DNA from 3 places in the Clostridium sp. JS66 genome. Region 2 is predicted to be linked to each of the others. Evidence: riboswitches for the same ligand, from Rfam matches in the RefSeq annotation. Region 2 holds a riboswitch; each other region holds the start of a gene.

Region 1 (8,085 bases), 610 kb from region 2:
GATACTGTAAATGCTGTTGAAAACTTTTCACTGTTTTCACTTACCATGTGATTTATATTAAGTTCTCTAAGTCTTTCCTTTGTCATAGGTGTACATATAAGTCCTCTTCCAAACTTAGCCATAAAGTTTATAGCCTCAGGGGTTACCTTCTCTGCAGACATAAGGAGATCTCCCTCATTTTCACGACTTTCATCATCTATTACTACTATCATTTTTCCTTCTTTTATATCCATTAAAGCTTCTTCTATACTATTAAATTCAAATTCCATTTCTATCTCTCCTTCAACACTTTAGTTATTAACTTCTCTATAGTTAAATTTTTATTACAAATCATTAATTGATCATCTACATAAATCCAGCTTCTCTTAACATAGCTTCTGTTATTTTAGATTCTTTTTTTTCTTCCTTTTGCTTCATAAAAACTAATCTCTCTACATATTTTCCTATTAAATCACACTCGATATTTACCTCATCGCCAAGCTTCTTTTCATAGAGAGTGGTTTCTCCTTTAGTATGTGGTATAAGAGAAACACTGAAAGATTTTTCATTTACTTCTGCTACTGTAAGACTTATACCATCTATGGTTATTGATCCTTTAAGCACAATATATTTTAATGCATCATCAGGAACTTCTACAGCAACCCAGGTAGCTATATCTTCATTCTTTATGTTAACTACTTTTCCTGTGCAATCTATATGCCCACTAACTATATGTCCACCTAATCTTTCACCTAAAGCCAATGCTCTTTCCAAGTTTACTAAACTGCCTTTTTTTAAATTATTTAAATTACTTCTTCTCATAGTTTCAGGCATAACATCTACAGTAAAACTATTATGTTTAAAACTTGTTACTGTAAGACAAACTCCATTTACAGCAATACTGTCTCCAAGCTTAACATCTTCTAATACCTTTTTAGCTTCTATATTAATTTGTGCAGAGTTTGTGCCTTTAGATATACTTAAAATTCTTCCAACCTCTTCTATAATTCCAGTAAACAAAAAGCCACCTCCTTTTAAGTATTAATTACTAATCTATATATTCTAATTGTTAAAGTACCCTTCAATGAGTAAATCTTCTCCAACGTTTTTGCAATTCATTTTATTGATTAATACAGCATTCTTTAAAATTTCAATACCGTTACCTTCAACTGGAGTTTTAGCTGTAGCGCCTCCTAAAATTTTAGGTGCTATAAAGCATAATATTTTATCTACTATTTTAGAATCTAGTGCGGAAAAATTAAGTTCTCCTCCACCTTCTAAAAGAATGCTATCTATACCTTCTTTTCCTAATTCCTTCATCAAATATTTTAAATCTACTCTATTATTATCTTTAGGAGTTACTATTATTTTTATCCCCTTTTGTTCTAACTCTTCTTTCTTTTTTGCATCAAATTCTTCAGTACATGCTATTATAATTTTTCTTTTATCTAAAGTTGTAAATATTTTTGATTGCACAGGTATTGAAAGTTTAGAATCTACAATTATAGCTGTAGGGCTTTTACCATCTTCTATAAATCTAGTGGTAAGTAGTGGATCATCCTTTTTAATAGTTCCTATTCCAGCCATTATGCCCATTACTCTGTTTCTGATAATGTGCACATATTTTCTGGATTCTTCTCCTGTTATCCACTGCGATTCTCCTGTTCTAGTAGCTATTTTTCCATCCAAAGTCATAGCCGTTTTCAATATTACAAAAGGAGTTTTTTGTGTAATATATTTTATAAATATTTCATTTACTTTTTTTGCTTCTTCCTCTAAAACTCCCACAACTACTTCTACTCCATTTTTCTCTAGAAGTTCTATTCCCCTTCCAGCTACTAAGGAATTAGGATCTTTCATAGCTATTACTACTTTTTTAATGCCAGCCTTTAAAACAGCTTCTGCACAAGGAGGTGTTTTACCATAATGCGAACATGGTTCTAAGGATACATAAAGCTCTCCCCCCTTTGCCATTTCACCAGCTTCTTTCAAAGCATATACTTCTGCATGAGGTCCTCCATAAAATTTATGGTACCCTTGTCCAACTATGTTTCCATTGTTGACAATTACTGCTCCTACTAAAGGATTGGGATTTACATTTCCTTGTCCTTTTAATGCTAAATTTAAAGCCATTTTCATGTAATATTCATCTAAATTTTTTTTCTTATCGTTCAAGACTTTCCCCTTCCTCCTAATATATATTTTCAATTTAATTACTTATTTTTAAAAATTTTGAAGTAGATGATTATAAGTGTTACCAATTTCTTTTAAAATAGTTTATAAAAAAAATAAATCCCTGAAGAAACCTTCAGGGATTATTATATGCAAAACATTTAAAAGCATACTAATTGCTTATTACTAAAATTGCATCTTTCTTTCTTTTATCCAGACTTTACTGTCGGTACTGGAATCTCACCAGTTCATGCTGACTTATCAGCTCGCGGACTTTACCGCCGATCGGGAATTTCACCCTGCCCCGAAAGTTTTTATATTAAGTTTTATTACAGGTTTAATATACACCATTCTGATAATTTTGTCAATTATTAATTAAATTCTAAATTTTCAACTTAAATAGTGTATAATATACTTGTGTGTATTTGCTAATTAATGGAGGTATATGAAAATGGAAGTAGTACTAGACTTTGATTTTAAATTGGATAAGCAGCAAGTTATAGATACTTTAAAATCCTATTGTGAAACTATAACTGATGAAGAGATAAGTTCTTTATATGAAAAGCTTTTACCTAATTTATATGAATGTGTACAACCTTCTGCTATATTCACTATAGCAGAAAAAAATAAAGACTTTACTTTCGAAGTAATAGAAGATTATAAATATATCTTTTACTGTTTAGTCACTATTGGTGATAAAATTTCTGAAAAAGTAAATGAATTTTTTTCTTATGCTAAAATGAAGGAGGGAATGGTACTAGACGCTATGGCTGCTTCCTATTTGTTTGAAATAAGCTCCCAATTATTTAATCACATACACAGTAAGGCTAAAGAATTAGGATTAGGCCTTAGTTATAGAATAGCACCTGGAGATGGTGAAATTCCTCTACGGTACCAAAAAAACATTTTAGATGAACTAGATTCTAAAAATTTTCTAGATATATATGTAAACGAAGATTTTATGCTTACATCACTGCGATCTATGGCTTATATCTATGGCGCAGATAAAAATAAACCTTTAAGTAATATAGACCATGACTGTAGTAGATGCAAGAATAAGGAACAGTGCAGTATGAGAAAGAAATAGCACATAAACTCAACTTTCACAGTTTAAAAAATGCGAAGCATTATGCTTATTTCAGATTAAATATGTACACTAAAATATATTTAAGGGGTTGATGAATGTTATGAAAACTTTAACTAATGGATGCATTTTGTTGGAGGATTTAAAGTTCAATATAGAATACTCAAAGCTATACAATGAATTAAATGTTAGTAGCAAGGAACAATCTATTATACTAAAAGAGCTCATATCTGAAGCTGAAAAAATGGCTAAGCCTAAGGCATTATTTAAAAAATGTACTATAGATAAAAAATCTCATAATTCTACCTTAATTGGTTGTGAAGAGTTTTTTAGCAGAGTTATAAGTGTAAATTTACGTAATGAACTTATAGCTTTTCCTTATATAATTACATCTGGAATAGAACTGCAAAAATGGTGTGAGTCAAAGGAAGATAAACTTATCAGTAAAGTAGCCGAACATATAAGTCAATCCATTTTAATACAAGTGCATTTAGAACTACAAAAATATATAGAAATTAACTTTAGTACTGGCAGCTTAGCTAGAGTAAACCCTGGTTCTACTATAGATTGGAATATGGATGAATTAAGAAAAATATTCAAAATTCTAGAAGATCCTATGAAATATATAGGAGTATCACTTAATGATAAATTTTATATGACTCCTAGCAAAACCTACTCAGGCATTTATTTTCATAATGAGAATAATTATAAAAATTGTTTCATGTGCCCTGGATTGCAATGTCCTTTAAGAGAATCACCTTATGACAAAAATTATTATGCTGAAAACTACGAAAACTTTAAAGCAATATAAATAATTCATTCTATTTTATTTATTAAAAATGCTGTTGATATAGTAAGTTATCAACAGCATTAATTTAAATCTAATTCTTTTTCAACATTTTCTTTCTTCTTATCTTTCTATAGACCATATCTACTGTTATAGAAAGTAATAAAAATGCTGAAAATACTATATTTAATTTTTCTGATAATTCAGGTCTAAAATAAGATGCAACTTGAACCATTAATAAAACAGTTCCTACTATTATTAAATAATTTATTTTCATGTTAACATACTTTGTATCTACACCTTTTGCATCCAGCATAAGCTTCTTTCTAACAGATTTGCTATATTTCATACCTAATCCTTGAATAATACCTGTAAAAGCAAGAAGTGTCATTAGGCTAGTCATTGCTGAAGAATCCATTTTTATACCTCCATATAAGTAAATATAATATACTATTATAAATTATAGCATGCATATGCTTAAAATTCAAAATTTTTAGTGTTTTTATCATGTGTAAATTTTACCGCAATAATTCAAATTTATTTTCACATATGATATCATTATAAACAAGGCATATTCAAAAATAACCAGTCAGTATGTTACTATATTTCACTTGTTATTTTCTCTCATATACCTAAACAAAATTAATAAGGAAGTGAACTTTTATGTCTTTAGATAAAATTAAAGGAAATACATATTATATAAACTCAGTTACCAATTCTGGAATTTTTGCATTTAAGAATAAAAATTGTCTCATAATAGATACAGGTTCGAATAATTCTGATGCTAAAAAAATAGAAGATATATTAATAAAAAATAGTCTTCATCCTAAATATATAATAAATACCCATAACCACTTAGATCATTGTGGTGGGAACATTTATTTTCAAAAAAACTATCCTGGATGCTTAGTATATACCTCCTTAAAGGAAAAATTATTCATGGAAAACCAAGAAATTCAAGGAGCAATATTATCCTCCTCCACTCCTATTAAAGGAATAGATATTAGCAATAAGCCTTTGCCAGTAGACTTTATATTAGACTATGGTACAAATAAAATTAATGATGAAAAGTTCGAAATAATACCTCTTAAGGGTCATTCTATAGAGCAAATAGGAATTATAACCCCAGAAAAAGTATGTTTCTTAGGTGATTCCATATTTAGTGCAGAAATAATGGAGAAATACTCCTTCCCTTATTTATATGATATAGAAGAAAGTTTAAATACTCTAAACAGTATAAAAACAATAGATTCAGATTATTTTGTTATAAGCCATGCAGATAAAGTTTTATGCAAAGACGAAATTGCAGAACTTTGTGATAAAAATTTAAATAATATAGAAAACTATAAAAATCAAATTCTGGAACTTTTAGAACAGCCTTTAACTCGTGAGGACATTTTAGAAAACATAGCTGTTTTAAATGATCTATCTTTTAATTTTTATCAATACCATCTTAATTTAGGAGGAGTTTCTGCTTTTCTTGCATACCTTTATTCTAAAGCACTAATAGAACACTCCATAGAATCTGGTAAACTATACTATTTTAGAAAATCTTAATGCAAATTTTAGTCTTAAAAAGGAACCTTTACAAATAGTATTGTAAAGATTCCTTTTTTAATTACTTATTTATCATTTTATTTTTGTTCTTCAAAATTCATTATACTATGTTTCTTACCATATATAAAGTATAGTACAATTCCAATTGATATCCAAACTACAAATACTTGGTGTGTTAATTGTGGTAATTTATATATTAAGTATAAGCAGAATACGATTGCAATTGCTGGAGTAATAGGAACGCCTGGGCAACTAAATGGTCTGTTAACATCTGGTCTCTTCTTTCTAAGAACTATAACCGAAGCTGAAACTATACAGAATGCACAAAGTGTTCCTATATTAGTCATTTCTGCAAGTCTTCCTATTTGTAAGAATCCTGAAAGCACCATTGTTGATACACCAACTAATAAAGTACTCTTTACAGGTGTTCCAAATTTTGGATGAATTTCTGAAAATACTGTTGGTAACAATCCATCTCTTGATAATGAGAATAGTATACGAGATGAACCAAATGTCATAACAAGTAAAACTGAAGATATACCACAAACTGCACCTACTGATACTAAAGCTGAACCCCAATTAATTCCTACTTTTGCAAGAGCATAAGCAACTGGAGCTGCATTACCATGGAATTCTTTATAAGGAACCATACCTGTTAATATAGCTGAAACTATAATATACAATACTGTACATACTAACAATGAAGCTACTATACCTATTGGTAGATCCCTTTGAGGATTTTTAACTTCTTCTGCTGCTGTTGAAACTGCATCAAATCCTACATAAGCAAAGAATATTATAGATGCTCCTGTAAATACACCATTTACACCATATGGGAAGAATGGATGCCAGTTAGCAGGATTAACATGTCCTATTCCAACTACTATAAATAATATAACAACTGCTAATTTAATTATAACAAGTATATTATTTAACTTAGTACTTTCACTAACACCTTTGATTAAGAATAACGTAACAATAAATAAAATTATAATTGCTGGAAGATTTACTACGCCTCCATTTTGTCCTGGTGGATTACAAAGTGCTGCTGGCACAGTTATCCCCCCTGCTTTAAGTAAGGCAACTATATATCCGGACCATCCAACTGCAACTGTTGCAACTGCAACTACATATTCCAGAATAAGATCCCAACCTATAAGCCAGGCCCAAATTTCACCTAATCCAACATACCCAAATGTATAAGCACTACCAGCTACGGGTATCATAGCTGCTAATTCTGCATAACATAAAGCTGCAAATGTACACGCTATTGCTGCAAATACAAATGATAGCACAAGTGCTGGTCCAGCATAATCAGCTGCTGCAACACCTGTTAATACGAATATACCTGTACCTATAATTGCACCGATGCCAAGCATTGTAAGTTCAAATGCTCCTAGCACCTTTTTAAGACCTTTTCCTGACTCAGATAACATTGCCTCAATAGACTTAGTTCTAAAAATTGATTTGTTGTCACTCGCCATGTTCCAAAACACTCCTTTCAAAATAAGATAAAATAATGAATTTTTCAATTAGTGTAATTATAGCATATTTTTAAGTTACTCTTTTATTATTCGCAATATTCTGAATATTTCTAGTAACAGCATAAAAAAATTCATTTAGCCCTTGAAATTCAATCATTTCAACTTATGAAGTAAACATTTTCATGGTGATTATTTTAAAAAAAAATATTTTCCAGTTAATTTTTTTAATTTTTTTGCATAATTATTGACTCTATTTATATATATATATGCCAAGTTTCAAATTATATTTATTTTCTAACTATTTAAATTATTCTCTTTTACTTGTGATATTAACAAAATCCTTTCAAAAAAATTGCACAACTAATATTATAGTTGTGCAAAATTATCTTTCTCTAAAATAAAGTATTAACTATTTTTCCATCATTTTTTGACAATATACCAAAATCATATATTTCTACCAAAGTTCCCTTATACTCTACTGTTTTGCCACTAGATACTTCTGTTACCACATTTTTTGATTTATCATTTACATATATCTTTCCATTTCGAGTAATATGTATATTACTTTTTTCTGCAGCTTCAGACAACGAGTATTTCTGATTTTCTGATGTTTTTTTCAAATTTACAACAAATATTTTCTTTATTTTTTGATTTTCACCATTTCCAATATATATTCTATCTTCACCATCTATACCTAGTAAATAATGGATTCCATTTTCGCCTGTTGCTATAGGACTTTTTAATCCAATACCTCTTATTCTATTACTTGTATTGTCTTCATATATTAATCTATCCTGCTTATTTTCAACAAATATCTTTCCAAGTTTACAACTAGGATACTTAGTTTCTTCTGTATTTGTCATTACATTTATACAATATAGTCTACTTCTTGCGCCTTCTTTTGAAATTTTAACATAAGTTACATTACTAGCAGTTGACATAGCTATATCAGAAACATCATATTTATCATCTAGCAATGATATTTTCAATTCCTTATTTTTTTCGTTGCTTAATGCACTTTT
Region 2 (8,085 bases):
TAACCACCTCTCAATTAATAAGGGGATTTGAAATATTATAATATATATTATAAAGTGTTAAACCTACATTGTAAATTAACTTAATACTTTAAAATTAAACTCTCTTATCTATTAACCCTAAATTATCATCTTCAAAAAATTCTCTACAATTTACAATGTTAACTTCTTGTTTTCTTTCATTTACATATATATTTAAATTATACCCTATATCCATTAATCCATTAAAAATACGGTCTTTTCCATTATCCAATATCTTAATCCACGGGCTATTGCACTTTATATTTATATCCATATTATAATTATTTACCTTTATGTAAGCATCCACCACACCCATATTATTGGTATTAACAGACGCTGCTATTTTTACATTAGTAGAATCTATTTTCTTACCTTTTTTTCTTTCATCTTTTATCATAAGCTTACACTGATACTCAGAGTTATCTACATTTAAAGGTAAATCCATGTAATAGTATGAGTTGGATATAGTATTAAAAACTTTAAAGTCATTCATATTCTTATCTAAAACTTGAGCAATATTACTAAATGTTTCAAGTTTGGTATCACTATTTTTTTCTAATACTTTTTCTATTATACTTTTCATTTCTTGGGTTTTCTCACTTATTTGATCTTTTATAGCCTTTGCAATGTTATCCACAATTTTTTCTTTATCAATAGTATTATTTTTACTTACATAATTCTTAATTTCCTTTTCAATGGTTTCACCTGTTTCTATTTCTTTATTTGTTATAGTATCCTTACCCTCAGTTGTACTTTTATCTTCAACTTTGTTTTCTGTTTTAATTGCAACATTACTATTTTCTAAATTTTCTCCTTTACTTTTTACATCACTATTAACTAAATTTTTGTTATCGCTTATACTTTTATCACTATTTATATTTTCGCCTTGATTTTCAATTGTATTTGTATAATTAGTATCTTCTTTGTATGTTATGTTTTCAACATTATCCCCTACTATTTGTTTTTCTTGTTCAGCGTTAATATAAATTTTTTCACTTTTTACATTTTCATCAGGTTGCTTTTGCGCATTATTCTTTAAAACCTGCTGTTCTATATTTTTAATTTCCTTATATAAATTTCCTGATCCCTTAAACATATCATTAAAACTTTTAATGTTATCTTCTGTCAAATCAATGTTATTCTCTGCAAAAATAAGTATATCCTCTTCTGAAAGGTTCTTTAATTCATTAAAAAAACTTTTTAATGTATCTTTAATTTCTTGACCTTTAAGACTATCTGGAAGTACATTTTTACTCTGCATATACTTACCTATAAATGCATTTTCCTCTTCTGGATTCTGCTTTATCTTACCCATAAAATCTACTATAGTTTTCATATTTGATATATTTTCTTTTGTTAAAGGCATCTCATGTTTTATCATTCTATTTAAAAGAGGATAGTCTTCTTTATCTACATTAATACTTTTACTTTTCAATAAAAAATCTATAGAATCCTCTTCTGTGTTGCTTTTTTTATTATCAGGATTTAGTATTTTTAATTGAAGTTTTCCATCTTCAAAACCTTCTACTTGAAATCTCATCAAACCTTGTGGTAATATATCTACACCATTTTGAAGCTTTGCTGAAAATTGCCATCCATCTAAAAGCTTTAATAAAACTTCTCCTGTTAATTTATCTAAATTCATAATTCTAGCTGCAAAATTCTGTCCAACTTCAAAGGATAATTTGCTAAACATTCTCTTGGTATTAACATTATAGGTACTATTTATATTCCATATACCTGCCATAGTATTCACCTCTTTTTTATTATCGTATGTAAGTAAAAAAAAATCCAGAGTTACCTGGATTTTTTATATTAATTATTCTTTGCAAGTTGTGTTTTACTTCTTTTTTCTTCATGAAGAATTGGCGATACACTTTTATACATAACAAATGTTAAACAAGATAATATTATTCCTTTAATCAAGTTAAAAGGCATGATAGCTAAAACTACAAAACTATTTAGGTCTTTTATATTTGGATTTATCTTATTTCCCATTGCTACTATAGCACTTATAGGGAAATGAAGCACTGTTTCATATAAAGGCAATAATATGAAGTAATTTAAAACACTAGCTGCTAATGACATTGCAACTGTTCCTACAGCTAAACCAAATATAGCTGTTCTTCTACTTTTATTTTTATTATAAATATATCCAGCTACTACTACCAAAATTGATCCTACTGCAAAGTTTGCTAATTCTCCTATAAAAGCTGTTCCTCCAACAAATAAACCATGAAGCAAATTCTTCAAAAATTCTATAGATATACCTGCTACAGGTCCTAATGCAAAAGCTCCTACTAAAGCTGGTAAATCGCTTATATCGATTTTCAAAAAACTTGGAAATAATGGTGTAGCTACCTCTATAAACATAAGTATAAATCCGATCACCCCAAGTAAAGACACCTTAACCAATCTGTTTAATTTTTCGTTTTTCATTTTTACCATCCTCCAATTAAATTTAAAAACTTAAAATAAATTCATCTTCTTTGGGATTTGATTTTTAGATGTATAATGGCATAAACAAAACCCTGATATAAAATACCAGGGCGAATAAACATTATACTTTATCTTCTTCCATCCAGACTTTACTGTCGGCTTCGGAATTACACCGAATCATACCTATTTAAGGCTCGCGGGCTATACCGCCGGTGGGGAATTTCGCCCCGCCCTGAAGACTAATTTTATTAACTTTTATGTTTATATTATAGTACAAGTTTTTTTAAAATTCAAGTAATATAACAAAATATTTAAATGTATTATTTGCTAATAATTATTTTTTCATAGTTAATGCTATTCTTTTCCTTTTTTCATCCACTTCAAGCACAGTTACTTCAACTATATCTCCAACTTGAACTACATCTAAAGGATGCTTTACAAATTTATCCGATAACTGACTTATGTGTACAAGTCCATCTTGATGAACACCTATATCAACAAAAGCTCCAAAGTCTGCCACGTTTCTTACAGTCCCTGTAAGTTGCATACCTGGTTTCAATTGAGCCATATCTATAATCCCAGTTTTCAATACAGGCTTTGGCATTTCTTCTCTTGGATCTCTTCCTGGTTTCTTCATTTCCTTTATTATATCTTTAAGCGTAGGAACACCTATTTCCAATTTTTTTGCTAATCCTTGAATACCTATATTATCTACTCTTTGATCTATATCTGATAATTTTACATTTTTCAAATCTTCTATTGTATATCCTAATGTAGTTAATAACGCCTTAGCAGCTTCATATGATTCAGGATGAACTGATGTATTATCTAAAGGTTCCTTACTTTCCATAACCCTTAGAAATCCTGCACATTGCTCAAAAGCCTTAGCTCCTAATCTTTTGACCTTTAAAAGTTCCTTTCTACCTTTGAACTTACCATTTTCTTCTCTATAGCTTACAATATTCTGTGCTATTGTTGCATTTACTCCTGAAATATAACTTAAAAGTGATGGCGTAGCTATGTTTAAATCTACACCTACACTATTTACACAATCCTCTACAATACCTTTCAAAGATTCATCTAATTTTTTAGGTGTGACATCATGTTGATATTGTCCTACACCTATAGACTTAGTATCTATTTTTACAAGTTCAGCTAGTGGATCTTGAAGTCTTCTTCCTATGGATATAGCTCCTCTTAAGGATACATTTATATCTGGATACTCTTTAGCTGCTAACTCAGATGCTGAATATACTGAAGCTCCAGCTTCTGACACAATAACATAATAGAGCTCTTTGTTTTTTTCTTCTTTAACTTCTTTTATTAATCTTACAATAACTTCTTCAGACTCTCTACTAGCAGTACCATTTCCCAAAGATACAACACCTACATCATATTTATAAACTAATTCTTTAAGTGTCTTTATAGCTCCTTCTACATCATTTTTAGGTACTGTAGCATATACTGTAGCTGTATCTAATAGTTTACCTGTATCATCTAGTACAGCTATTTTACATCCTGTTCTAAATCCAGGGTCATAGCCCAATACTGCTTTTCCTTTAATAGGAGGCTGCATTAATAATGCTTTTAAATTAGCCTTAAATATCTTTATAGCTCCTTCTTCTCCTATATCTGTGAGTTCAGCTCTTATTTCCCTTTCAATAGATGGATATATAAGTCTTTTTAATGAATCCTTTATACTTTCTTCTATATAAATATCTGTATTGTCATTTCCTTTCAAGCACTGCGATTTTAAATAGACAATTATTTTTTCCATGTCTGCAGTTACTTTAACTGAAAGTATCTTTTCTTTTTCTCCTCTGTTTATCGCAAGTATTCTATGAGCTGGAATACTTTTTACAGCTTCCTTATAATCGTAATACATTTCATAAGGAGTAGTTTCATTTTCCTTATTTTCGCCAGTAGTTTCTATAAGTCCCTCATTTTTAACTAAGTTTCTAATCCATTTTCTATATTCAGCAGTATCAGATATAATTTCGCTTATTATATCCATTGCACCTTGTAGTGCTTCCTCCTCTGACTTTACTTCCTTTTCTTCATTTATAAATTTACTGGCATATTCTTTTATGTCATCTTTAAACTCGCCATTCCATATAGCTTCTCCTAATGGTTTTAAACCCTTTTCTGCTGCTATTATGGCTCTTGTTCTTTTTTTAGGCTTATATGGTCTATATATATCCTCTATTTCGGTTAAGGTATCGCATTTCATTATAATTGTTTTTAATTCATCTGTAAGCTTACCTTGTTCATCTATAAGCCTTATAACATCTTCTTTTCTACTCTCTAAGTTTCTCAAATATGTAAGTCTTTCAAATAGATTTCTAAGAGTTACATCATCCATATTACCAGTTACTTCTTTTCTATATCTAGCTATAAATGGTACAGTATTTCCTCCATCTAAAAGATCTATTACACTTTCAACATTTTTCTTATTTAAATTAAGTTCTTCTACCAATCTATCTACTATATTTTTCATATTACTTATACTTGCCTCCAACCTTATTATCTTAATTTAAGCACCCTAAAACAGTAATAAACAAGGGTGCTTACTGAAAACATTAAGCTACTATAAGTAGCAATTTTCATTTTATTTTAAAAATGACTAATAATATATTACACCACCAACATGGTATTTGGCAAATTAATATAAGCTAACAACTTTAAATAATATTAAACTCTAGTGGTTTCTTAAATCTACTGTGTTACTGCCTTTTTATTATTTTTAATAAATAAACATATTATTACAGCAACAATAAGTACCCCTACTTCAATTGCAAAGGTATGTCGTACTCCTAAAACTAATGCCAAAGCTTGCTGCTTAGAATCATTAGGATTACTTGCAGTCATTAAATAATTCTTTTGATAAGCAGACATAATAGCAACAAATAATGAGGTTCCAAATGCCCCTGCTATTTGTTGTAATGTATTCATTATAGCTGTACCATGAGGATAATATTCTGGAGTCAATTGATTTAAACTATTTGTTTGAGTTGGTGTATTTATCATTCCAACAGCTATTAATGAAAGACAATGCAAAATAATTATTGTTGGAATAGTTATGCTAAGTGACAAACTTCTAGAAAATATAAAAAATACAATAGTTGAAATAATATATCCTGGAAGAATCAATACTTTAGGACCAAACTTATCATAAAGATGTCCTGAAATAGGTGATACAATTCCATTGATAAGTCCTCCAGGAAGCATAATAAGTCCTGCTGTAAAAGCTGTTAAACCCAAAGCTCCTTCAAGAAACATTGGTAAAAGAAGCATAGTTGCAAAGTTAACCATGTGCATAATTATAATAAGTATAGTTCCCAAGGTAAACATTGGATACTTAAATGTACGCATATCCAACATAGGTTGTTTCATATGTAATTGACGTAATACAAATATTGCTAGTGCAATGCATCCTACAATCATAGGAACAACCATTGTAGTATTAGATGCTCCTCCTATATTACTAACTCCATATATAAATCCACCAAAGCCAATAGTTGATAATACAACTGATACAACATCAAGAGTTGGTTTTGATAGTTCTGTTACATTCTCTATATAAATATACCCAAGTATAAGTGCAATAACAGAGAAAGGTGCTATGGCAAAAAATAACCATCTCCAATTAAGAGATTGTATGATTAATCCTGAAAGAGTTGGACCAATAGCAGGTGCACAAAACATAACAAGATTGAATATCCCAAGTGCCTTTCCACGTTTTTCTATAGGATTAATAATTATTAAGGTATTTATTATATTAGGTATTAAAACACCTGTTCCTACAGCTTGAATTAATCGTCCTACTAATAAAATTGAAAAAGTAGGAGCAATTCCACTTATAATTGTTCCAAGTATAAATATAATTACAGAAGCTAAAAATAATTGCCTTGTTGTAAATCTTTGAGTAAGATAAGCTGAGATAGGTATAGAAATACCCATAATAAGCATATATCCTGTACTTAACCATTGTACAGTGTTTGCAGTTATACTAAACTGAACCATCAAATTTTTTAACGCCATATTCAATACTGTTTCATTTAACATACAAAGAAATCCTGCACTTATTAACGCTATACTAATTGGTACTACTTTAAAAACCTTTTGTTGATATTGAATTTCTTCTATTCTTTCTTCCATTATATCGACCTCCTATTAAAACATTCTCCAATTACTTTTTATTACATTGTTTTATTTTTTGTTCCTCAGTACACATATTTTCATTAATTTTACTAAGAACACCTACAAACAGATCCAATTCATCTTTTGGAATACCACATATCATATTTTTAAATAATTTTTCAATAAAAGGATACACTTCTTCCTTAACTTCTTTACCTTTATCAGTAGTGTAAATTAAAAAAGCTCTTCTATCTTCGGGTGATTTTTTTCTTATAATCAAACTCTTTCTTTCTAAAATATCTAATATTCTTGTTAGTGTTGCCTGATCTTTTTCTACTTCCTTAGATAATAATTTCTGATTAATTCCTTCTTTCTCAACTAATTTTAATAATACTGCCCATTGTTCTGTCGTAATATCGTATTTTTCAAGGTTTATGGATAAATATCTTTGTATTTTTTTATTGACATAATTTATGGACATTCCAATGGATTTATCTAGAGATGTAATCATTTTTTCCTCCTTTATATGGCGAACTAATACTTGTTATAAAAATAATTGTTATACTAATAATATGTTAATCATTTATATTTGTCAAGCAATGTAATCGTAACCAATAAATTAAATAATAAAAACCCATAAATTTGTTTCACTTGCATGTGCAAATAAAACAAGTTTATGAGTTTTCATAAGTCATGTCATAAATACATTGTAAATATACTTATGATCTTCAAACACTTTAATTATATTGTTTTAAATATTCATTTATAAATTGATCTATATCTCCATCCATTACTGCATTAATATTTCCACATTCTACAGATGTTCTATGATCTTTTACCATAGTATAAGGTTGGAATACATAGGATCTTATTTGACTTCCCCAGCCCATGTCTTTAAGCTCTCCAGTTAAATCTTCTATTTTTTCCTTATGAGCCCTTTCTTTAAGCTCAGCAAGCTTAGCTTTTAACATTCTCATTGCTTCTTCTCTATTATGATGCTGACTTCTTTGATTTTGACACTGTACTACAATTCCTGTTGGAATATGAGTTATTCTAATGGCTGATTCTGTCTTATTTACATGCTGTCCTCCTGCTCCACTAGACCTATAAGTGTCAACTTTTATATCATCCGGTTTTATATCTATATCTTGATTATTAGTTAGCTCCGGCAATACTTCAATAGATGCAAATGAGGTCTGCCTTTTTCCATTAGCATTAAAAGGTGATATTCTAACTAATCTGTGAATCCCTTTTTCAGCTTTTAAATATCCATAAGCAAATTCTCCAATTATTCTTAAAGTAGCACTTTTAATTCCTGCATCCTCTGCTGGTAAAATATCTACAGTTTCTATTTTAAATCCTTTTTTTTCTGCCCATCTTGTATACATTCTGAGAAGCATTTCTGTCCAATCCTGAGCATCAGTACCTCCAACGCCTACATGGATATCCATTATGGCATTGTTCTTATCATATTCTCCAGAAAGTAAT
Region 3 (8,085 bases), 2.0 Mb from region 2:
ATAAAAACTATTACAATTCAAACTGAAAACTAATAGTTTTTATTAGCTTGCTGTCAAATCTATAGTTTATTTTTGTCAGTACTTTTTATTATATCATATATGTCATAAATTAAAATGAATTAAATAAAAACAAGATTTAATTAATTCATCTTATGTACAAGAATATATTTAAAATCATGGTAAAAAATGATACTGTTATATAGAGAGTTCCAATTTGAGGATTTAAATAAAATATAACTGGTATTGAACCTGTCATTTCAAAATCAAATGCTTAAATTTAAGAAAATAAATCATCCCATTTATTTGTATTTAATTCTGTAACAAGTTTTGTGCGATATCACAGAGAAAGGAATGATAATTATGATGATTTTCAAAAATCAGAAAAAAATACTTATATACATACCGATAATTATTATGATAATAATTTTAAGCTTTTTAGTGCTTACTTGCGTACAAAGATTTAAATACGATAAGGTTACTCCACTTTTTAAAACATTTTCATTAGTAGAATTAAACAATAAATTTGGTGTTATAAACCTATTAGGGAAAGTACTAGTAGAACCTAAATATGATGAAATAAACTTTATGTATAATGACAACATGTTTAAAGTAAAATTAGATAATAAATATGGTTTTATAGATAAAAGTGGTAAGCCTGTTACAAAAGTTCAATATGAAAAAGCTTCTTTATTTTTTAACCAAGATGCATTAAGTGTTAGGAGAGATGGAAAATGGGGATTTATAGATAAAACTGGAAATGAAATAATTAAACCCGATTTTGAAGAAACTCTTTCTTTTTCTGAGGGAGTTGCAGCAGTTGAAAAAAATAAAAAATGGAGTTTTATAGATAAAACTGGGAAAAAAATAATTAAACCTGATTTTGAAGAAGCATCTTTTTTTTCTGAGGGAGTTGCAGCAATTAAAAAAAGTGGAAAATGGGGATTCATAGATAAAACTGGAAAAGTAATTATAGATAATAAATTTGACTTTGCACTTGAGTTTAGTGAAGGATTAGCACCTGTCAAGAAAAATGGGAAATGGGGCTTTGTGGACAAGAGTGGAAGTATGGTTATAGAACCGAAATATAATTTAGTAATGCCATTTTCTAAAGGACAATCTAAAGTAAAAATTAATGGACAAAAGTTTGTTATAGATAAGTCAGGAAAAATACTAAATAAGAAGTAACCATGTAGCCTTCAATTATTGGATTCTGTATTAAAATATGGTAGATCCATAAATAGACGTTTGTGTAGATGCGGAAACTAGATAACCGCATGCTAATTTAAACATGCGGTTTATAACACAGGAAGTTTTTTATTTCATTGATTTGTCTTGTAAGTATTTAAGATGCAAATTTACATTTTCAGAACCGTCTATTTTACTTTTGTATAACCATGTAACAGTGTCTTCAGCAGAAATAAAAGTAAAACAGTCATAATAAATCCAATCACCTACAATATTAGGATTAAATATACTAGGACTTCCACCAAACTTAAAATCTAGCATTTTAATATTTATCAGTTTCACATTTTCACTGCCATCTGTTTTAACTTTATATAAACAACCATCTGTTGACACATAATAAATACAATTATTTTCAATATTAAATGAATCATTCATATCAAATCCACTAACAACATTAACAGTTTTTGAGTTATCAAGCTTTGTCTTATAAATCCCATTAGCAGTGGAATAATATATAAATCCATCTGCTAAAAGAATTTGATGAGCAGCATCATCTATTACCTTCATCTTACTTGAACCATCAAGTTTCATTTTATATATTTTAGAATTATCAGATTCATTTATATAATAAATCCAGTTTCCAACTATATTTAAACTCAAAATACTGTCTTCTTCATTTAGTATTGTGTTTCCTGAACCATCTGTATTTATTTTACATAAATGATTTTTACCATCTTTATTAGTATCTTGAAGATAGTAAATTGTATTTCCAATTACAATCATGTTCTTACATGAGAATGAGATATCACCAATTATTTTTGTTTTGCTAGATCCATCAGTTTTCATCTTGTATATTTCAAATCCTGTGGAATAATAAATCCAATCTCCAACAACATTTATGTATCTATATATACCATTGTCTAACTTTGTAGTTGAACTGCCATCTTCCTTAGATTTATATAAACCTCCAAATGGATAAGTAGTATAATAAACCCATTCTCCTTGTTTAGCAGCAAGTCCCTGTAAACATACATTACCATTAGTGTTACCTGCAGGATATATCATATAATTTATTAGTTCATCTGATATCACCTTACTTCCACCAATTATATTAGCTTCACACTGTGAAGGTATTTTGGAAAGTACAAAATCTTTAGTGGGTTGTCCAGAATCATCATTTACTAATATAATAGCAGATGAATTTTTTGATGCTAAAGCCGAGCCTGCTAACGCGTCGGGAAAATTTTCACCATTAGCAAAATAAATTTTACTAAAGTCAAGTTCATTTTTAAATTTATTTAATACTGCAATATTAGTATCATATCTACTATCACCATATGTTCTTTCAGCATTAGGCAGCGAATAAAAAATATCTTTACTCACTACAGAATCATCACCAATTACATATGTCTTTGATATATTTTTATTTTTCATATATTTAATTACAGAAGTTGGTAGATTATTACTAGGTGTAAGTATAATCGGCATAGATTTTTTAGCTGCAATGGGTGCTGCTGATACTGCATCGGGAAAATTTTCTCCATTAGCCACAAATATTTCGCCTTTAAAATCTAACTGCTCTGCAACCTTAACTGCAGTTTCATATCTATCTTGTCCCCAAAGTCTTGTAGTTTTAATATTTAGGTTTTCAAGTTTATTTTTAACTGTATCAGATATAACTGCTGTTCCACCAATAATAAATACCTGTTTTACTCCTAACTTTTTTAATTCATCTTCAACTCTAGTGTCTAGAGTTGTTCCTGGATTCAATAAAATAGGTGCATTATATTTTTTAGCAAGTGGGGCTGCACTAAGAGCATCAGGGAAATTTTCTCCACTAGCTAGGACCGCGTATTTCGAACCATTTGTCCAACCACTTTTGCAAATTTCGATGGCTGTATTATACCTGTCATCACCACAAATACGCTGAATGTTAGTTGAAGCCATTACTTTAGTTGACATAGAAAAAGTCGCGCCTACAATACACAGCATAATGATTAACTTGTTTTTCATAATTATAGTGCCTCCAATATTAGTAAGTTATTTGAAATTAAGGTAAATTTCATTATCATTATACTATAAAAAGTCTTATTCAGGTATAAATGGATAGTTTTGTTTTTCATATATCATTAAACACATAAATTATTAGTAATGATAAATAACTCAGCAGTAATATAAAAAAATACCAAGCTATAAAACTTAATTCATAGCTTGGTGCTTTTTTACTACATATTCTCTACAAATTGAATTTTTAGCCCATTTGGGTCTAACACAAAAAAGAATTTAACATGTGGATTAGGCTGAAATGGTCCGCTATGTATAGCTATTCCTTTTGACTTAACAAGCTCCATCATTTGATCTACTGAATTCACTTCAAAACCAAGGGAAATATCGGCACCATAATTTACTTCTTTCACATTTGAGTTATATACAAGTTCTATCTTTGTTTCCCCTTCTCCTAAAAAGGCAATTTCCATTCCTGGTCCACCTTTAAATCTTTGCTGAATCTTAAGTCCAACAATATCTTCATAAAACTTTAAAGATTCCTCTAAATCTTTAACTGTTAATGTACTCCAACAGAATTTCATATTCTAATTCCTCCCTTTAATATCTCTGCTTTAATTATATAAAATATTATTGCAATTTAAAATATTTATATGTAACTAAAACTCCATATTTTCATTTATTGCTTCATGTTCTTCTGTATAATTTGTACCGTTTTACAACTTTACATTACTAGCTACATTATTTAATACATTTTTTCTAAGTTTATAATGCTCTTTATAAATTTTTGAATTATTGATATCAGGAGTATACTTATTTATGATTTTTAAGTTACCTGCAAGTGCTTTCTTTAAATCCTGTGTATCACCCACTGCATAGGAAGCAACAATACAATTTGTAAGTACAGCACCACCTGAAACTTCTAATGTAATTGCCTCACTTTGCATAATGTCTGCTTTAATTTGATTCCAAAGATGATCTCTACTTCCACCTTCAGTTATGGTAATTCTATTTATTTCAATTCCAGCATTTCTATAATCATTTGTAATTTCCATATAATCATATGCAATAGCCTCCAAAACAGATCTCCATAAGACAAATTGGTCAGTATCTAAGGTCATGTTCAAAAAACAGCCCTTAACATTTGAAAATTCTCCATATCCACCAGTTAAATATGGTAAAAAAATCACACCATTGCATCCAGGCTTAACCTTTTCCGCTCCTTCACTAAGTGCTCTATAATAACTGTCGTCATCAGATTTCTTACAAATACTATCCTTAAACCATCTCAGTGCCAAACCTCCAGTTCTAACAAATCCCCAATAAAAATATGTATTCTCCAAAGTACCACTGTTAAAAATCAATTCACTTCCCTTCTTACTTAGTTCTGGAATAATTCCATTTGTTGAAACGCAAAACATAGCACAAGTTCCAGCAACGTCCACAGCTTTATTTGCTTCAAGTATTCCACTTCCAAGCATGGACTGCATGGTGTCACCCGCTCCAGCACAAATTGGTATGCCATGAGGGCATCCAGTTTCCTCTGCAACACCTTCTGACAGAGTACCAATAACATCCCAGGGTTTTACAATTTTAGGCATATAACTTTTGTCTATTCCCAATATGTTAAGCTGCTTATCAGACCATTCCTTTTCATATACACGATATCCAAGTCCCCAACCTGACATGGTTCCCCAATCAATAAAGGCAGCACTGCTCTTTAAACCTGCAAGATTCATTAAAATATAAGGAGCATTATGAACAAATTTCTTTCCTCTTTTTTGAAATTCTTTAATATTTTCCAAAATCCATCGTGCATGTAATGCAGGAAACATACAGCTTGGATCAGCATTACCCGTTTCTCTTCCCCAAATATCAAGATCCAATTTTTTAAGGTTTTCAACATCACTTTGCGTTCTTGAATCCAGGTAGTTTATATAAGGCGTAATTGCCTTCCCATTCTCATCTATGCCAACAACTCCACAGATGATTCCATCACCCATAATTGCTTTGATTTGTCCAGGATCAATTTTTTTATCTTTCAACTGTTTTATGCACTGCTTAATTCCTAGTTTTGTAAGCAAAAAATATTCATCTGCATCCATTTCAACCCATCCTGGATGTGGATATTTTAAAGTTGTCTTATTAGATGATTTTACTATACATTTCATATTTTCATCATATACAGCTACTTTTACACTTTGAGTACCTGCATCAAAACCCAGATAATAATGTCCCATTTTTCATTTTTAGCAGGAGATATTTAAACACATAAGTCTCCCACTAAAATTCACCTCTTTTCCTTATATAAAGTATTGTGTACCTTGATATAAAGCTATATAAAACATCTATAGAGTAAAAATAAATTTCTATATACCAACTTTTTTTAACATAAAAATAACCCCTAGGTTTTCCTAGGGGTTAGTAAACACAATAAACATATTGTTAAATTTAACAATATACAATATTATTCATTCACCTTCTTTCATCCAGACTATACTGTCGGCTTCGGAATTTAACCGAATCTGCCAAATGGCTTGCGGGCTATACCGCCGATAGGGAATTTCACCCAACCCCGAAGGATACTTTATATAACTTTACCATTAATATAGCATTGTTATTTTTTCATGTCAATCATGACTTATACTAATTTCCTTTTTCCATACCCTTTGCCATTCCATCTTCTAATTGCTTACCTTCTTTTAATAAAAATGTGGGAATAACAATAATTGCTGTGATGACTGAAATGACTAACATAGTATCATTCAGTGCTTGAAGCTGAGCTTGTTTTGCAACTATTCCAAAAAGCTGACTTAATGCTCCAGCTTGAGCATCGCTTGGAGATACTCCAGATTGTACCATAACTCCCTGCAGCATTTTAAACAGGTTCATGCTATTGGGATTAAAATAATTTACCTGTTGAGATAAATTCGAATAATTGATTGTGGTTCTACTCTGCATGATACTTGTAATCAAAGTAATTCCGATAGATGTACCTACTTGCTTTACTGTATTTAAAAGTGCTGAAGCATTTGACATTACAGACTTTGGCAATGCACTAAACCCCATTGTTTGAACTGGCGCTATAAGAAACCCTACTCCAAAACCTCTTATCATTAACAGAACAGTTATAATTGTATTAGAAGTTTCCAATGTAATTTTGGACATACTGTAGCTATTTAAACCAATTAATACCAAAGCAGATATAGCAAATATCCTTGTATCCAGTTTATTCCCTATTTTTCCGTAAACCGTCATAGAAATTGCAGTTGCTATTGCTTCAGGAAAGAGTATTAAGCCTGCTTGCATAGAATCTAATCCTTTAATCTGCTGAAGAAATATAGGCATAAGAAACACACCTCCATAGAGAGCCAATAAAGCAACGTTCATAATAATGTTACTCATGCAAAAAGTGTAATTCTTTAAAAGTCTCAAATTAAGCATAGGTTCAGGGATTAGCAGTTCATTAACAACAAACATGAACATACTATAACATCCTACTATCATTATGATTATATTTTTAATATCGCTCCAATCCACATTACTTTTTCCCAGCACATAAAGAATAGCTGACATTCCAACAGCTGAAGTCACAAGACCTATGATATCAAAGTGTTGCGAAGCTTTGTGCTGTGATTCTCTAAGTATGATCATAGCTAATATTGTACTGAGTATCCCTATTGGAATATTAATGAAGAAAATAAACCTCCAATCAAGATTCTGAATGATATACCCTCCAAGAGTGGGGCCTAGAGCAGGAGCAGCCATAACACAGATACCAATAATACCCACAACCATACTCATTTCACTTTTATCAAAAGTAGTCATTAATATTGTCATACCAAGTGATATAATGAAGGCTCCTCCTACTCCTTGAGTAATTCGTGCTACTATAATAGACATTAAGTTCCATGAAATACCACACATTAATGAACCAGATGTAAATAAGATCAAAGCAATAACAAACACTTTTTTTAATCCAAATCTATCACTTAAATATCCTGTTGATGGTATAGTAACTCCCAGTGTCAATGTATAAGCACTTATTACCCACTGTATTTGATCAAGGGATACACTAAAGGTTTGCATCATTTTTGAGGTGGAAAGATTGACAACGCTGGTATCTAAGTTTGCCATAAAAAGTGCCGATACAACTACACTCATTGTAAGCCATTTATATGAAATATTCTTTTTATTTTCCATTACTACCCACCTACTTTATATGGATTTTTATGACTGCATTGGTTCCGGGTAAAAGATTACCATCTGTTTTATCCAACTTAATTTTTACAGGTACTTTCTGAACTACTTTTGTAAAAGTGCCACTTGAAGAAGAGGGAAGCATAGAAAATGCTGAATTTGATGCTTTACCTATAGAATCCACCTTTCCTTTAAAATCTTTTTCTTTAAACTCATCAAAATTTATATCTACCTGCTGACCCAATTTTATATTTTCAACCTTACTCTCTTCGATATTTGCAGTTACATATAACTGGCTTGGGTCTACCACCATGGCAAGAGTAGGAGCTGAAGTACTTAATTCATACTCCCCAACATTTGCCTGCTTTTTAATAATTACTCCATCCATAGGTGCCCTCAAAAGGGATTCATCTATACTGGAATCATCTAATCCAACAGCATCAATACGACCAATGATTTGATTTTTCACTACCTTATCCCCCTCTTTAACATTGAATTCAACAAGTTTTCCTGACACCTCAGGTAATATCTTCACAAAATCCCCAGATACCTTTGCATCTTCAGAAGAAATATAATATGTATTGTTATGCCAGTAGTAATATCCTACGCTTCCAAGGGTTATTAACATTGTAACAAATATAACTAAAATTATTAACTTTCGTTTTTCCTTCATTTTTATCATCCTCCCTAATTTTT

Evidence for each region. A riboswitch is a leader RNA that binds a small molecule or an ion and turns the genes downstream of it on or off. The one in region 2 is predicted to bind FMN.
Region 1: linked by a shared signal. The riboswitch ahead of ribD (bifunctional diaminohydroxyphosphoribosylaminopyrimidine deaminase/5-amino-6-(5-phosphoribosylamino)uracil reductase RibD) and the one ahead of Q6H37_RS01140 (ECF transporter S component) in region 2 are both predicted to bind FMN.
Region 3: linked by a shared signal. The riboswitch ahead of Q6H37_RS10585 (FGGY-family carbohydrate kinase) and the one ahead of Q6H37_RS01140 (ECF transporter S component) in region 2 are both predicted to bind FMN.

The regions. Positions count from the first base shown of each region.
Region 1 is NZ_CP131467.1:836,916-845,000, reverse strand. It holds gene Q6H37_RS03745 (bifunctional 3,4-dihydroxy-2-butanone-4-phosphate synthase/GTP cyclohydrolase II) at 1-269, opposite strand, end outside; gene ribE (riboflavin synthase) at 346-999, opposite strand; gene ribD (bifunctional diaminohydroxyphosphoribosylaminopyrimidine deaminase/5-amino-6-(5-phosphoribosylamino)uracil reductase RibD) at 1,042-2,154, opposite strand; FMN riboswitch at 2,349-2,467, opposite strand; gene Q6H37_RS03730 (5-methyltetrahydrofolate--homocysteine methyltransferase) at 2,603-3,238, shown strand; gene Q6H37_RS03725 (hypothetical protein) at 3,339-4,046, shown strand; gene Q6H37_RS03720 (hypothetical protein) at 4,117-4,440, opposite strand; gene Q6H37_RS03715 (MBL fold metallo-hydrolase) at 4,686-5,579, shown strand; gene Q6H37_RS03710 (amino acid permease) at 5,657-7,063, opposite strand; gene Q6H37_RS03705 (hypothetical protein) at 7,456-8,085, opposite strand, start outside.
Region 2 is NZ_CP131467.1:228,125-236,209, reverse strand. It holds gene Q6H37_RS01145 (hypothetical protein) at 95-1,765, opposite strand; gene Q6H37_RS01140 (ECF transporter S component) at 1,834-2,457, opposite strand; FMN riboswitch at 2,584-2,701, opposite strand; gene Q6H37_RS01135 (Tex family protein) at 2,792-4,954, opposite strand; gene Q6H37_RS01130 (MDR family MFS transporter) at 5,173-6,615, opposite strand; gene Q6H37_RS01125 (MarR family winged helix-turn-helix transcriptional regulator) at 6,647-7,108, opposite strand; one part of gene prfB (peptide chain release factor 2) at 7,335-8,085, opposite strand, start outside.
Region 3 is NZ_CP131467.1:2,236,712-2,244,796, reverse strand. It holds gene Q6H37_RS10600 (WG repeat-containing protein) at 361-1,185, shown strand; gene Q6H37_RS10595 (cell wall-binding repeat-containing protein) at 1,315-3,198, opposite strand; gene Q6H37_RS10590 (VOC family protein) at 3,411-3,773, opposite strand; gene Q6H37_RS10585 (FGGY-family carbohydrate kinase) at 3,906-5,429, opposite strand; FMN riboswitch at 5,663-5,776, opposite strand; gene Q6H37_RS10580 (DHA2 family efflux MFS transporter permease subunit) at 5,836-7,392, opposite strand; gene Q6H37_RS10575 (HlyD family secretion protein) at 7,403-8,062, opposite strand; gene Q6H37_RS10570 (efflux RND transporter periplasmic adaptor subunit) at 8,077-8,085, opposite strand, start outside.